One region of the Rheinheimera metallidurans genome, then DNA from elsewhere that is predicted to be linked to it. Evidence: riboswitches for the same ligand, from Rfam matches in the RefSeq annotation. Region 1 holds a riboswitch; the other holds the start of a gene.

Region 1 (8,347 bases):
ACAAACAAAAATATAGGTTTGGGTTCATCAAGGCATAACGGATTTTTATCAGCCACTTCAGTTAAAATACGCCGTACTAACGAAATTTGCTCCTTATATGCAACGCCCATTTGTAAATCAAAACGACGTATTGGAAAGCGTGTCAGGTTGGTGACCTCACTTTTTATTAGCGTTTCATTGGGTATGCGCACAAATAAGTTATCAAAAGTACGCAACTTAACTGACAGTAAATCTATCGACAACACTTCGCCGGTGGTGTTACCTATTTTTATCGTGTCGCCTAGGCGAAAGGATTGTTCGCCAATAAGAAATAAACCACTAATTAGATTAGACGCTGAAGTTTGTGAGGCAAAACCAATAGCAACCGATAATACGCCAGCAGCGCCTAATAAAACGCTAAGTGAAAACCCCAGTTGTTGTAATGCTGAGGCAAAAAATAATGCTAGAACTAGCCAATAAACCAGCCGTTTAAATAGCACTATATGGTGCTGCGAAAAGTTTTTGCTAAAAAACCGACTGACTGCGCGCGACGCGATACCGGCAACAAGAAAACCAGCAAGTAGTAATACACCGGCTTTAATCATGCTGCCAATTTGTTCGGATTGTAACCACTGTATTAGTTGTTCAGTCATGTTCACCTCGTCTAGTGGTTAATATATCGGCAAAAGCACGAAATAAGTTGTGCTTCTCTGATTTTAGCATTGGCTCTGATAGCAAGGTTGCACCAGCTGCATCGCTAGCTGATAGCTTGCCGGTGCGAAAATGCGTTAGTGGCTCTAATTCTTCATGTTTAAGTGTTATTGGGTTGGTCCACAGGTTGCCATCTGGCAGCGCAAATAAAGACAAATAGGGTACGGGCACACTAATTTTGTCGATACTGAGCATTTTGCTGGAATTATTATGAATAGTTACCGGAGTAATGGCGCGATATGAGCGCTGAGGTAACTCCGCTTTGGTATGGCGAGCATTGGTTTTATCAGCATAGCAAAGCTCACCCACTTGGGTAGATGGGCCAAACCAAGTGTCGGACAAGCGTTGTACGATAATGTCTTGCAGTACAATGTCTGGCTGTTTTAACGTTAGCCTTACTGATACCGGCGAACTAATGTAAAATGTAGTTTGCTCATTGGGCGGTAAGCTAACGGGTTGAAATGTTTTTACTACGATAGGGCGATCTAGCAGTTGGGGCAATAACTGGTAAATTGCTGGGCTTTGTTTGAATAAATAGCGCTGGCAAGTTAGGTGCACTGGGATCATGTTTACCGCGTTGTTAAACAGCGGGTCTGCTTTTTCTTCTGTGTTATATTCATACGCCAACAACCATTGCTGGGCTTGGCGTTGTACATAAACATGCAGTGGCCCTAGCCGATAGTGCCAACAAGCGTTTATAGCCAGCTCTTGTGGTTGCCACCAAGCGTGATGATTAGTTGTTGTGCTTAACATTTATCTACCTATAACTAAGCTTTTCGCCATATTAGCAAGAACCTGAGCTAACGCCCAATGCGATATTCAGTTGTGATTCACTGCTATGCTATTATAAAATAGCGTGAATTTTTCTTATTTAGCAATACGTTAATTTATTAACGCGGAGGTGACACTGCTATGGAACTACCAGCATTAATCACCACGCTGCGCAGTGCGCTGGAATCAGACACCGTACCTCTGCTTAGAGAGCAGCTTATTGATGTGCATCCAGCTGATTTAGCGTCTGCTTTGGTTGAGTTTGAGACCAGCGATTTATGGACGCTATTAACGGTATTTCCCCGTGCTGAACAGGCCAAGGTGTTTGGCTACCTGCCACCAGAAGAGCAGGTTAATTTATCTATTCGTATCAGTAGGCGTAAATTAGCGCCGATTATTCGGCAAATGCCGCCGGATGAACGGGCGGCGCTGTTTCACCGGTTAAGTGACGAGCAACGTGAAACGTTACTGCCAGCCTTGGCGCAAGCTGAGCGTGAAGACTTATTGCGTTTAACCGCTCATGAGCAAGGTACGGCCGGTTCGATTATGACATCGGACTACGCTATTTTAGCGACGGACTTAACGGTTGCGCAATCGCTTGAATCGTTACGTCGTGAAGCACCGGACAAAGAAACCATCTATTTTGCTTATGTAGTAGATCATCATCGTAAGCTTATAGGTGTTGTGTCGTTGCGCGATCTTATTCTTGCGCCAGTATCGATGCCAATTATCGAATTGATGAACCAAGATCCTATTTGCGCCAGCGTCGATATGCCGCAAGAAGAGGTTGCGGCGCTTATTGCGAAGTACGACTTATTAGCACTGCCCATTATTAATAACCAAGAGCAAATGGTGGGTATTGTTACCTACGATGACGCGATGGACGTTGCCGAAGAAGAGGCTACAGAAGACTTTCACAAAAATGCGACCATCGGCAAGCTAGAAAGCAGTGTAAAAGATGCCAGCATTATGCTGTTGTATCGTAAGCGCGTGCTGTGGTTAGTAATATTGGTATTTGGTAATATTTTCTCTGGTGCGGGTATCGCTTATTTTGAAGGCACAATTTCTGCTCATTTAGCATTGTTATTTTTCTTGCCACTGCTAATTGGTAGTAGCGGTAATGCGGGGGCACAATCGGGCACGTTAATGGTACGGGCATTAGCTACCGGCGATATTAAAATGCGTGACTGGGGTGCACTGCTGGGCAAAGAATGTTTAGTTGCAGGCTTGCTGGGTTTTACTATGGCCGCAGCCGTTGTTGGCTTAGGCTGGTGGCGCGGTGGTTATGATATTGCGATAGTGGTGGCGATAACCATGATGTTTGTCGTGATGGTAGGTAGTTTAATTGGTTTATCACTGCCATTTTTACTAAGCCGGTTTAACCTTGACCCAGCAACAGCAAGTGGGCCACTTATTACCTCTATCGCCGACGTAGCTGGGGTAGTGCTGTACTTCTCTATTGCTACTTGGTATCTGGGGTTGTAATTATAGTACCAACATAGCGGCTAAAATAATCGCCGCTATGTTGGTACTTTATACGCAGTGACGCCGTTAGCAAGTTCTTTGGGTTCAACGTGGACAACTAACTCAATACCAAGCTGTAGCAACGCAATTTCAGCTTCGTCTGCTAACTTATGGGCTTTTTCTACCGTCCAGTGTGCTGGAACCTGCATATCGGTTTGGGCAAATTGTAGTGTGGCTGCAGCTCGAGTGCGCAGATGAATAAAACTAACTTCCGGGCCGCCGATCGCTGCTAGCGTCTGTTCAATTTTAGCAATGTCTTCATCAGGCAGAGCCTTATCCATTAGGCCATTTGCCGCACGAAACAAAATGCCATACCCTTCGTACACAATATGCAGCGCCACGGCAATAGCCACTAAAGGGTCAAGCCAGCTATAACCGCTTACTGCGGCTAGCGCTACACCAATAATCACACCTACCGTAGTCCATACGTCGGTCATTAAATGTTTACCGTCGCCCTCTAACGCGGGTGAATTATGCTGTTTGCCACCACGCAACAATAACAGCGCGATAGCCAAGTTAATTAAACTCGCCAATACCGTAAATGCGGTACCTATGCCCAGAGTAGAAATAGGTTGCGGGTTTATTAAGCGCTCAATGGCAGTAATACAAATAGCAAATGCAGCAAGCAGTATCATGCCGCCTTCAAAAGCTGCTGATAAGTATTCCGCTTTACTGTGACCATAAGGGTGGCTGTCATCAGCGGGGCGTCTTGCTAGTGTAACCATAAAGAGCGCAAAACCAGCGCCGGCGACATTAACCACTGATTCAATAGCATCAGATAAAAAGCCAACTGAACCGGTAATGTACCAAGCTAAGGTTTTTAGCGCCATGGTGACAAAGGCAGCTAATAAAGACAGTAATAATAGTTGGCGAGGGCGCAGGTTTAGCATAGAGATGAGTCGCAAATAGTCAGTATATTGTTGCAGTGTAGAGTAGCTATTTCGCAATGTCATGCGTTGAAGTAAAAGCGGTAAAAACACAAGGTAATAAAACGCTGCTGAGGCGTTAAGGCACCATCAGCAGCGCTTGGGTATTGCTATACGCTTTTTTTAAGTAACTTTCTGCCGCCAAGAAGCATTAAACCTGAGGCTAACAAAATCACAGAACCAGACTCTGGCACTGGATTAGGTGTAGGGTCAACAACAATGTTACCGTTACGCGCAGTAAAAACGTAACGACCATCGATATCGCTATTGTAACGATTATTAATTAATGAATTTATACCTGAGTTTAAGAAGGCACCGTTGACCGCAGAGCCCGCTAATTCATAAAACGTACCTGGATTATTTGTGCCGTTGGAAAAGCCAGCACGAGCAGATGAGCCACCTAAACCGTTTTCATCTGAATCACTGGCAGTTCCGGCTTCCCACATAATATTGTCGTAGTTAAAAATGATGTCAAAATCACCTGCAGCAATATCACTTCTGTCGACTAAAATTAACTGAAAGCTATTAAAGTTAGTATGCGTTGAATCGCTGAAATAGTAATCAACATCAAGCCAGTTTACGGCAAAAGCGTTAAAGCCGTTAAGCTGGCCTTGGCCGTAAGTGACTAGCTCACCAGCATTGCGAGTATCTACGTCTGCGAAAAAAGGCGCAATAATTTGCTGTCCAGTTGAGGTTAAGTCAAAAGGGGTGTAAGCAGAGATTGGGCTATCAAACGTCACGTTACCGTTGTTGTTTACATACAAATCACTGAATACTAAACCGAAAAAGTTTACGTTAAAACCAATAGACACTAGCCCAGTAGAGCCGTCATCGTTACCCGGTAATGTATTATCGTTAAAACCAGTAATAATGGCGCCAGCAAATGCTGGGGCGCTTAATGACAAGGCGAGAATTCCAGTTGAAAGTAATTTTTTTAACATTTTAATCTCCAACACTTAACCATTTTAATTGTTATTTTACTAAAGCATGAAGTATGCCAATAAATTACTCTATGTTTTTCAGTTGGATATTAATTGTTAACAACAAGATATGTAAAATTAGCTGTCAGTTTTTCCTACGATTGCAGTTAATCTAGAAAAGCTCTACACTTGCCGCGCAACCAAGGGGTGCAATTGCTGAGATGCCGAAAGGCGAACCCTATGAACCTGATCCGGATTATACCGGCGGAGGGATGGTGCTAACTCCTCATGCTGGTGTGATCTCTATGTTGTTTTGGAGACTCATACAAAAATGCGTTTTATACCTAGTTTAATCACGCTGACAATGGCTATTCCTGTAGTAGCTACTGCGGAGCAAATCAACCTTGATGCTGCGTCGCTAGAACGCATTGAAGTGCAAGGTGACTTTCGTCGTCATTCCGTTCAGCAACTTTCGGGTAGTATTGCCGTGCTTACTGACGATGACGTTAAACGAACTTCAGCACAGCACCTTGATGATTTACTACACCAGTTTGCCAATGTTAACTATACGTCCGGCGCGTCTCGCGGTCGTTATTTGCAAGTACGTGGCGTGGGTGAGCGTAGCGAATACTCCGATACTATTAACCCGTCAGTTGGGGTGTTAATTGATGGCATTGATTACTCAGGTATGGGCATTAGCGCAATACATGATATTGCGCAAATAGAGGTTTTTCGTGGCCCTGAAGCAACCCGTTTTGGTGCTAATGCGTTGGCCGGTATGCTAAATTTAACAACCAAAGGGCCATCCATAGCGCCTGAAGGTAAGTTTAGTGCTACGTTGGCGAACTATGATAGTTACCAATTAGCCGGCTTGTTTAGTAATGCCATCAACGACAGCCTAGGTTTTAGCCTAGCGTTAGAACAGCAAACCTCAGACGGCTTTATTGAAAATGGCTACTTAAACCGTAATGACACCAACAATATTGACGAATTTACGGCACGCTTTAAATTACGCTATCAGGTTAATCAGCATTTAATGCTGCAATTAGTTACGCATTTAGTTGATCAAGATAATGGCTTCGATGCGTTCTCGTTAGACAATAATCGCACTACGCTATCAGATGAACCTGGCCAAGATATAATTCGTAGTAAAGCCTTAGCGCTGCAAGCTGAATATACCGGTGCTGAATATTTTACCGCGTTTGGTCAAATTAGTTGGTTAGATGCAAATAGCGATTATGGTTTTGACGAAGACTGGGCTTATGCGGGTATTCATCCAGATGAATATATATCAACTGATCGCTATTTACGTGATCGTGAGCAGCTAAGCGTTGATTATCGTCTGGTATCTACACCCGAAGGTAAGCTTGGTAATAGCGATTGGGTGTTTGGTATTTACGCAGCTAATAAACAGTTTGATTTAACGCGTATTGTTTTTCACAAAAATCGTCAGTTTGATAACGAACTAATACGGCGGAATTTAGCTGCCTATGCTGAATTAACTACACCGTTAAACCCAGGCTGGAGTGTAATTACAGGTTTACGCGCTGAACGTTATGATGATGACTATGCCGATACCAGCGGTAATCAGATCCAGAACCACGATACTATGTGGGGCGCAAAACTCAGTTTAAACTATCAAGTTAATCAACAAGCCTTAATTTATTTATTAGCATCGCGCGGTTATAAGGTTGGTGGTGTTAACGGCGAAGCCTTGTCTAAAGCGAAAGATAACGATTTAGCTGCACTACAAACCAAAGCCAGTTTTGCCCCTGAAACGCTATACAACGCCGAGTTTGGTGTAAAAGGCAGTGCTTTAGATCAAAGCGTGGTTGCGCGTGTAGCTGCGTTTTATATGTGGCGTGATGATATGCAAGTTAAAGGCTGGCTAAACCCGAATAGCGGCCCAGAGTTTTCCGGTTTTATTGATAACGCCGGTAGTGGCCGTAACTACGGTATTGAAATGGAAAACCGTATCCAGGTAAATTCACACTTAGCTGTGTTTATTAGTGCAAGCTGGCTTAAAACTAAGCTAGGTAATTACACGACCATTGCTGGCGACGATTTTACCGGGCGCGAGCAAGCGCAAGCACCACGGTTTCAATACAGCGTTGCTGCTGATTGGTATATCACTGAGCCACTAACCTTCAATATTAGCCTGCAAGGCAAAGATGAGTTCTTTTATTCTGACGGCCATAGCGCGCGCTCGTCACGTTACGAGTTAGTTAATCTGCGCTTAAGTTATCAGTTAGAGCAATGGAATTTAGCCCTGTGGAGCCGCAACGCGCTAGATAAAGACATTGGTGTACGTGGTTTTTACTTTGGCAATGACCCCCGCGATGGCTACGAGGCGCATACTTACGAGCAATTTGCTGAACCCCGCCGCATTGGCGTTAGCGCTAGCTATCAATTTTAATTGGAGATAAACATGAAATTAACTGTAGAAATAAGTAGCTATCCATTAGCGGATGATTATCTCACTCCAATTAAAGATTTTATTGATCAGTTAAATCAGTATCCGTCAATTTTAGTGTTAACCAACACGTTAAGCACGCAGTTATTTGGCGAATATGATGACGTTATGCATGCCTTACAGGCATGTATTAAATGGTCATATGAAAAGTACGGTAAAGTGATTTTTGTTTGTAAATTTTTACACGGTGACTTACGGCCATGAACCAGCTTATCTCGCAGGCTATCGAGCAATGGCAACTTATGCACAGCATTGAGCTGATAGCAACGCTATTGGCGTTAGCCTACGTGATACTGGCGCTAAAACAAAGTTTATGGTGTTGGCCAGCGGCGTTACTAAGCACTGTGCTATTTACTCATGTTATGTGGCAGTCGGCATTGTTGTCGGATGCCATTTTGCAGTTGTATTATGCCGGTATGGCACTTTATGGCTGGTGGCGTTGGCAACAGTTACGCCAAGCAGCGCCGGATACTCGCGGGCCGGTGTATGAATGGCATTGGCAACGGCATTTGGGCTTAATTGTTATTACGGCAATAGCAGGCTGGGTGCTAGGCGTGGTAATGCACAACTATACCCAGGCCGACTTTGCTTATATTGATGCGCAAACCACTGCTTTTAGTGTGATGGCAACTTTATTGGTTGCTCGTAAGCTGGTATCCAATTGGTTATATTGGGTGGTGATAGACGCGGTATCAATTTATATTTATGCACAAAAACACCTGTATTTTCTTACTGGCTTGTTTATGCTGTATACGGTTATTGCAATTGCAGGGTACTTTATATGGCGCAGTCATTATCAACAGCAGCCGACCATGAAATTGAGCATGTAACGCGCTTATGTCAGCGGCTAGAATTTTTTGTTAGCCAACCGCCGTTAAAAGTCCGTGCTTTATCTCAGGGCGAAAGTAACCAAAGTTTTTATGTAAGCACTGCGCTCGGTGAATATGTGCTGCGTAGTTATCCGGTCGGCTCTGATATCTGTCGACATCAAGAACTACGCTGTCAGCACGCAGCTGCGGCAAAGGGGTTAGCACCTGCACCGC
Region 2 (8,347 bases), on a different contig from region 1:
AATAAAGGCTTGTGCTGGCTGTGGTTGAGCGGTAATTGCTGACACAACAGCGACTCCATCAACACCGGTACTTAACACCGCCAACAACTTTCCCTCGTTAATGCCACCTATTGCTACTGTTGGTATGTGCTGACACAAACTGGCATAGCGCGCCAACTTCACTAACCCTTGGGGCTTAGACGGCATTTTTTTTGTATCGGTAGCGAAAATATGGCCAAGTGCAATGTATGAGGGCTGCAGTTCAATCGCCGTTAGCAGTTCTAAGTAACTGTGTGTCGATACACCTAAGCGTAAACCTGCAGTTCTTATTGCCTCAAGATCTGCAGTTTGCAAATCCTCTTGGCCAAGGTGCACACCATAAGCGTTATGCTTGATTGCAAGTTGCCAGTAATCGTTAATAAATAGCTGCAGGTTATGTTTTCGGCTTAGTGCAACCGCCGTTGTTATTTGCTGTTCTATTTCCATGTTACTGCCAGCTTTAATGCGTAGCTGTAGGGTATCGGCGCCATAAGGTGCTAAATCTTGTAGCCAATCGCTATTATCAACCACTGGATAAAGACCGATAGGGCGCTGCATTGCGGCAAAAGGTGCTGTTGAGGTTAAATTATCGCGTACATTTAAACGGGGAAAGCTCTCTACCTTAACCGGCCAAGAGTTAAGTTGTACGCAACCCGCACCTTTTCCCGTTGCATAAGCCGCGCTTAATGCATGTTGCACACTAGCATTACCTAGGATAACTGCATCTGTTAATGGATAGTCTTGCGCTAATGCTGCTGCAATACTACTGGCTAATACACAACCTGTACCATGAGTGTGAACCGTATTTAAGCGTGAATTATATAGACTGAGTATTGGTTGCGTGGTTAATTCTGACTTGTTGACATACAGCCTATCAATCACATCAAGGGTACTAGTATCATGACCACCTGTCACTAGCACCGCTGTGGTGCCCCAAGTAAACAGCTGGGTAACTTGCTGGGCTATACTTTGTTTGGGTAAATCGCTAAGCAAGGCTAATTCGGGTAAATTAGGTGTAATTAGGTCAATTAGAGGTAATAGCTGTTGCCGCCAAATAGTCAACAAACCTTGTTCGATAAAGCAGGCGCCCGTACTACTGCTAAATACAGGATCGGCTACCACTTTAAATTGGTAGGCCGATTTGTGTTGGGTTAACCAGAGTGACAACTGTGCTAAAAAATTACTGTTTGGGATTAAACCAATTTTAATTACCTGCGGTGGCATATCCTCTAGCAAGCAGTTTAACTGCGCTAGAAATAACGCAGGGCTGACACATTCATAAGCCGTAATGCCTACGCTATTTTGCGCCGTAATAGCAGCAATAACGCTACAGCCATGGCACTCTAATGCTTTAAAACTATGTAAATCGGCCTGAATGCCGGCGCCACCGCCGCTATCTGAGCTAGCGACAGTCCAGACTATCGGTTTAGTTAAAGGGTTAGTTTGCTGTGGCATCAGTTTGTGCCTCTTGCTGTTGAATTTGCTGGTTTAAGCGCATAGAGCAGAACTTTGGCCCACACATTGAACAAAATTGCTCATCGTCAGCGCCTTCATGGCCTAGCGTTTCATCGTGGTAGGCTTTAGCTGTGAACGGATCTAAAGATAAATTGTATTGATCTTTCCAGCGAAACTCGTAACGGGCTTTAGACAATGCGTTGTCACGTAGTTGTGCACCCGGATGCCCTTTGGCTAAGTCTGCGGCATGGGCCGCAATTTTATAAGCGATAAGGCCTTGTTTGACATCTTCTTTGTTCGGCAGTCCTAAATGCTCTTTCGGCGTGACGTAACATAACATGGCACAACCAAACCAGCCGATCATCGCCGCACCAATGCCTGAGGTAATATGATCATAACCCGGAGCAATATCGGTGGTTAATGGCCCAAGCGTATAAAACGGTGCTTCATGGCAGTGTTTTAGCTGCTCGGTCATATTCTCTTGAATAAGCTGCATAGGTACATGGCCAGGGCCTTCTATCATCACTTGCACATCATAGCGCCATGCAATTTTTGTTAGCTCGCCTAAAGTACGCAGTTCAGCAAACTGTGCCGCATCGTTGGCATCGGCAATACTGCCGGGGCGTAAACCGTCGCCTAATGAAAGTGAAATATCGTAGCGAGCACACAGCTGACAAATTTCTTCAAAGTGTTGATATAAAAAACTTTCTTGATTAAATAGTCGGCACCACTGCGCCATAATAGCGCCACCACGCGACACTATTCCGGTTACGCGTTTTGCTGCTAAGGGCACATGATCTTTTAACACGCCAGCATGAATAGTAAAGTAATCAACACCTTGCTCCGCTTGCTCAACCAGAGTGTCATAAAATACCTGCCAGCTTAATTTGCTAACATCACCCTTAACTTTTTCTAGGGCTTGATAAATAGGTACGGTGCCAATAGGTACTGGGCTGTTGCGTAGTATCCAATCACGAGTTTGATGAATGCGCCTACCGGTAGATAAGTCCATTACGGTGTCTGCACCCCAACGTGTTGCCCAAATAAGCTTTTCTACTTCTTCTTCAATACTTGAGCTAACCGACGAATTACCAATATTAGCGTTTACTTTTACTTTAAAGTTACGGCCAATAATCATCGGCTCTGCCTCAGGATGATTAATGTTTAGTGGAATAATAGCGCGACCAGCGGCAACCTCTTTGCGGACAAACTCGGCAGTAATTTGCTTTGGCGTACTGGCGCCAAAGTTTTCACCTTGGTGGGTACGCACGTTATCGCTTTGTGTGCCCATGTTTTCACGCAACGCAATGTAGTGCATTTCAGGAGTGATAATACCGGCGCGTGCGTAATGCAGTTGGGTTACGGTACTGCCGGCTTTGGCTTGTAAAGGTTGGTGTTCAAACTCGGTTATTTGCTCGTTTAGGGCAATATCAACAAAGCTGGGTACATTTGAAATGGCTACGTCTTGCCGTGCTTTAATCCATGGTAAACGTAGTTTAGGTAAGCCCTTTAGTACGTCCAGCTGTTGTGCCGGGTCGCCATAAGGCCCTGACGTGTCGTAAACCGAAAGTGCAGGGTTAATTAATTCGCTGCCGTCGGCTTGTTTGGTAGGGCTAAGGTGAATATCACGTACAGGTACTTGTACGTTACTAATAGAACAATGCAAATACCTTCGGCTAGAACCGGGAAAGGTTTCACCTTGTAACGCATTAATATAAGCCCGAGCGTGGGCGCGTAAATCACGACTATTGGTTGGTACAGTAGACATAGCAAGCTCCGGTTAGCAAATTGAGGTTGCTTGTCCGGAGTGGGCGGCGCAATAGAATAAACATAACTTATCAATACAGATAGATGTTACGTAATATAATGCGTTTCCCTTGTTTCCCTTCGCAGGTATTAGCCTGATCAGGTTCAACGGATCCCGTTTTCACGGTCTCAGCCTGCTATAAATAGCTAGGCACTCCGACAAGTAGTGCTGGATTATAGTGATAAGTAATGAAAAAGCAAAGATTGTGAAATAATTAAGAATACTAGACTCATCGGAGTTGCTGAAAATTTGCTAGTGCCATATCGTGCTATAGACAGGTTAACCTGTGGAATAATAACAATAAGGGAAAACTCATGAGAGATGTATTATTTTTCGATTCAATGTTAACACCAAAAATTATTACTTTTGTTTATTGGCTGATGCTAATTGGTGTTGTAATTAGTGGATTAGGGGCCATGTTTACCGCATATGGTAGTTTTTGGTCTGGTTTAGGTATTTTAGTGTTTGGTAGTATTGGTGTCAGAATTTGGTGTGAGTTACTTATCGTGTTATTTAAAATTCACGATAATTTAAGAAAATTAGCCGACAAAGAGTAAAAACAGACACCGGTGTAAGCCGGTGTTTTTTTAGTTATAAATTCTCAGCATATAAATATAATGCTTTTAATATTGCTGTTTTTTTCTCGTCGCTGGCATGTTCATGCGCGAGGTTCTCTAACAATAAACCGAATTCTTCAAAGGTTAAGTTAGGCTTATCTAAGCCGTGCATTAGCTTATCGGTACGATAGCGCTGCCACTTTTGTTGCTCGCTGTCGGTTAAGCTGGCCGGGTAGTTGCGAGCACGATACAAAAACAGTAGGTTATTTAAGCGATCATCAGCGAAAGTGGGTGCAGAGCTACCTAGGTGCTCTGGTGGCAACTCATGTAATTGCTGCATTTTTTGCTTATCGGCGTTGCTAATAAAGCCGCTGTACAGCTGATAATCTGGGTTAGACTCGGCAGGGTATTCGTCTAACTGCTGATACAGCTCTATCACTTTGTTTTGAATAACAGGGTGCTGACGCAGCCAGTCTAAATGGTCTAAACACTGCGCGCGATTAATACCTAATTCTGTTGCGCGTTGCTCGCTTAATGTTTTTGCGGGTGCCAGCACGGGGCATTTATTTAAATGAATAAGCTTTAGGCCTAAACGCTGTTCGCCTTGGGCTAAGTCAGCAGTTTTGGTATAAAGTTTTTGTTGCAAGGTGGCAACATCATCATTAAGTAACGGTGTTGGATCGGCCTGCAAATTATAACAAATTATGGCGTTTTTATTAGTTGGATGAAACGCTAACGGTGCTATCCAGCTAACACAACCAGAACTGGCCGGAAACTTAGACGAAACATGCACCAGTGGCACCATGCTAGCAACATCAATTAACTCAGCTGCGTTTTGCTTTTTACGTAAGTTAAATAGGTAGTGAAATAGCTTGGGTTGTTTATCTTTAATCAGTTTTGCTATGGCGATAGTAGCGTAAACGTCGGATAGCGCATCGTGCGCTTTTTCGTGCGCTAAGCCATTGGCGCGAGTGAGCTCTTCCAGTTTAAAACTAGGGCTGCCATCTTCACGCTGCGGCCACACAATACCCTCTGGCCGCAATGCATAACAGGCGCGAACCGTATCGATAAGATCCCAGCGGCTGTTACCTTGCTGCCATTCTCGGCCATAAGGCTCATAAAAGTTGCGAAATAAGCTGTGGCGCGTTACTTCATCATCAAAACGTAAATTGTTATAACCCACCACGCAGGTATTAGGTGTGCTAAAGCGGCTTAAAATACGTTGCATAAACTCGGTTTCAATTAAACCTTTTTTATTGCAAAGTTGCGGTGTTAGGCCGGTAATTAATGCCGCTTGTGGGTGAGGTAAATAGTCATTCGCTAATTGGCAGTACCATACGTCAGGCTCACTAATAATATTTAAATCTAAATCGGTACGGATACCTGCGAACTGTGCGGGGCGGTCACGCTTAGGATCAGCACCCCAAGTTTCGTAATCATGAAAATAAAAGCTGGCAAGTTCGGTCATAGTATTTTGATCATCGTCTAAAAATGTCAGAGATATAATATTAATAACAGTGTTGTAGCCAGTGTAGCAGCAACTGATTGTACTCTCACGGTTTTTGCCATAAGCCAGCAGTAAAATGTAAATTATTATATAGCTATGCCGTGGCCTGACACAGTTGCAGCAATACACTAAGTGGTGCTGACGTATGATTTTTATTATAGGCAAGGCCAAGTTCACGTTTTAACTTCGGCAAGTTTACGGGTCTTAATATAAGGTCTTGTCGTTGCAATAAAGAATCAAGGTTAGGCACTAAAGCGCAACCTACACCGGCTGAAACCAAGCCAAGTGCATACTCAATAGTTTGAATATCGGCGCGTAAATCGGGCTTTATACCGCGGCGAATTAGCTCAGGGTATATGGTGTTCCACGCATCGCAGGGTGTGCGCTTAATTAGTGGTAGTTGCTCAAAGTCGTCGAGTTGTATTTCTTGCTGTAAGCTTAGCGCCGAGCCTAAAGGAATGGCTAATAAATAGCTGTCGTGCCAAATCGGTTGAAATGCTTCACCGGCTTTTAATAACTGCGGCGTAATAATGCGCGCATCACAGCTATCTGTAGGTTCAACCAAATGTAGCTCTAACCCTGGTACCGCGTTACTGAATTCACGCAGTAGCTGGCTCATTCGCTCAACACCTAAAGCTCGTATTAACCCCAGCCGAAATTTAACCCGTGCAACCGGTTGTACAAAGGATGCTTTAAGTGATTGTAATTGCCCTAATAAGCGCCCCGCATGGCCATATAATTTTTCGCCATCTTCCGTTGGAGTTACTCCTTTAGATAGACGTACAAATAGGGTTACCTCTAATTCTTGTTCTAATTGACGCAGTGCCGCAGACAAAGAGGGTTGCGCGACACAGCAATGCCGCGCTGCTGCGCTGATGCTGCCTTGCTCATACACTGCAACAAAGTAACCGAGTTGGCGTATGTCCATAGTTAAAAACTATACCTGATACAGGATTATTATATTTTAACTGTACATTAAAGCAGGCTAATGTGGTAATAATAAAAATTACTTTACTGGTTTTATTAAGGAATTTGCTATGACACGTGCACATTTTGATTGGCAGGACCCATTTGCGTTTTCGAGCATGCTTACTGAAGAAGAACGAATGATCCGCGATAGCGCGCATCAATATTGTCAGGATAAACTGATGCCGCGCGTGTTGATGGCTAACCGTGAAGAGCATTTTCACCGTGAAATTATGAGTGAACTGGGTGAACTTGGCTTACTCGGTGCCACCTTGCCAGAAAAATATGGCTGCTCAAACGTAAACTACGTTTGTTATGGCTTAGTGGCGCGTGAAGTAGAGCGCGTTGACAGCGGTTATCGCAGCGCGATGAGCGTGCAATCATCACTGGTTATGCATCCAATTTATGAATACGGTAGTGAAGCACAGCGGATGAAATATTTGCCTAAGTTAGCTACCGGAGAGTGGGTAGGTTGTTTTGGCTTAACTGAACCTGATGCGGGTTCAGATCCTGCCGGTATGCGCACTACGGCAAAGAAAGTTGCCGGTGGTTATATATTAAATGGCAGCAAAATGTGGATCACAAATTCACCGATTGCTGACGTATTTGTGGTTTGGGCCAAGCTAGATGGCGATATTCGTGGTTTTATACTTGATAAGGGTATGAAAGGGCTGTCGGCACCAAAAATTGAAGGTAAGTTTTCACTACGTGCATCTATTACCGGTGAAATTGTGATGGATAACGTTGAAGTAACTGAAGAGGCGTTATTGCCAAATGTCAGCGGTTTAAAAGGCCCATTTGGTTGCTTAAACAAGGCTCGTTATGGCATTGCTTGGGGCGCACTGGGTGCTGCGGAGTTTTGCTGGCACGCTGCGCGTCAGTATACGTTAGACCGTCATCAGTTTGGTAAACCGCTTGCAGCTACGCAATTAGTACAGAAAAAACTGGCTGATATGCAAACCGATATTAGCATTGGTTTATTGGCCTGTTTGCAGGCTGGGCGTTTGATGGACCAAAATATGCTACCACCAGAAACAATATCGCTAATAAAACGTAATTCTTGCGGCAAAGCTTTAGATATTGCGCGCATTGCCCGTGATATGCATGGTGGTAATGGTATTGCTGATGAATTTCATGTGATTCGCCACGTGATGAATTTAGAAGCGGTTAATACCTATGAAGGCACGCATGATATTCACGCGCTAATTTTAGGCCGTGCACAAACCGGTTTACAGGCATTTGGCGGTTAATAGCTTAGTCTAATACGTATAGTGGAGTTCGCGTTATGTCAGAGGCAGTGCATCCCTGGGTTAATGAGTTTCGGCAACGTTTAAGCGACGGTAAGTTTCCGCAATATAGCTCAAGTTACGAGATTGAATACAGTACCTTGTATCAGTTATGGCATAGCCAGCTGTGTAGCCGGTTACTGGATTTACAGTCTCGTTTACTACAAGCCAAAGGTCAGAGTTTTTATACCATTGGTAGTGCCGGACATGAAAGTAACGCCGCTATTGCCGCGGCGCTAAGAGTGACTGATCCGGCGTTTTTACACTATCGCAGTGGCGCGTTTTTTATTGAACGCAGTAAACAACACCCCGGTAGCACACCGCTGTATGACATGATGTTATCGTTTTGCGCCAGCAGTGATGACCCCATATCAGGCGGGCGACATAAAGTATTAGGCAGCTTAGCGTTAAATATTCCACCACAAACCAGTACCATTGCCTCACAGTTACCTAAAGCTGTAGGCACTGCCTTTGCTATCGATCTAAGCAAGCGTTTAGCTCTTAAAGGCCAATGGCCGCATGATGCCATCGCCGTGTGTAGCTTTGGTGATGCATCGGCCAACCACTCCACAGCGCAGGGTGCAATTAACTCAACCAGTTGGGTCGCGTATCAGCAAGTACCTATGCCAATACTCTTTGTTTGTGAAGATAACGGCCTGGGTATCTCAACCCCAACCCCCAACGGCTGGATAGAACAAAATTTGGCGGATAGACCGGCAATAAAGTATTTTGCTGCCGACAGTCGTGATAT

The links. Region 1 has a riboswitch for thiamine pyrophosphate ahead of MN199_RS09800 (TonB-dependent receptor). Riboswitches for the same ligand answer to the same signal wherever they lie in the genome.
Region 2: another riboswitch for thiamine pyrophosphate. It lies ahead of thiC (phosphomethylpyrimidine synthase ThiC); the one in region 1 lies ahead of MN199_RS09800 (TonB-dependent receptor).

Annotation. Positions count from the first base shown of each region.
Region 1 covers NZ_JALAHQ010000003.1:144,989-153,335, forward strand. The annotation lists gene MN199_RS09775 (mechanosensitive ion channel family protein) at 1-632, opposite strand, end outside; gene MN199_RS09780 (DUF432 domain-containing protein) at 625-1,443, opposite strand; gene mgtE (magnesium transporter) at 1,603-2,946, shown strand; gene MN199_RS09790 (cation diffusion facilitator family transporter) at 2,982-3,875, opposite strand; gene MN199_RS09795 (nidogen-like domain-containing protein) at 4,022-4,852, opposite strand; TPP riboswitch at 5,025-5,121, shown strand; gene MN199_RS09800 (TonB-dependent receptor) at 5,163-7,247, shown strand; gene MN199_RS09805 (YkoF family thiamine/hydroxymethylpyrimidine-binding protein) at 7,260-7,508, shown strand; gene pnuC (nicotinamide riboside transporter PnuC) at 7,505-8,134, shown strand; gene MN199_RS09815 (phosphotransferase) at 8,086-8,347, shown strand, end outside.
Region 2 covers NZ_JALAHQ010000007.1:45,824-54,170, reverse strand. The annotation lists gene thiE (thiamine phosphate synthase) at 1-1,473, opposite strand, end outside; gene thiC (phosphomethylpyrimidine synthase ThiC) at 1,457-3,241, opposite strand; TPP riboswitch at 3,338-3,448, opposite strand; gene MN199_RS14310 (DUF4282 domain-containing protein) at 3,595-3,837, shown strand; gene sbcB (exodeoxyribonuclease I) at 3,872-5,305, opposite strand; gene MN199_RS14300 (LysR family transcriptional regulator) at 5,439-6,272, opposite strand; gene MN199_RS14295 (acyl-CoA dehydrogenase) at 6,382-7,560, shown strand; gene MN199_RS14290 (thiamine pyrophosphate-dependent enzyme) at 7,596-8,347, shown strand, end outside.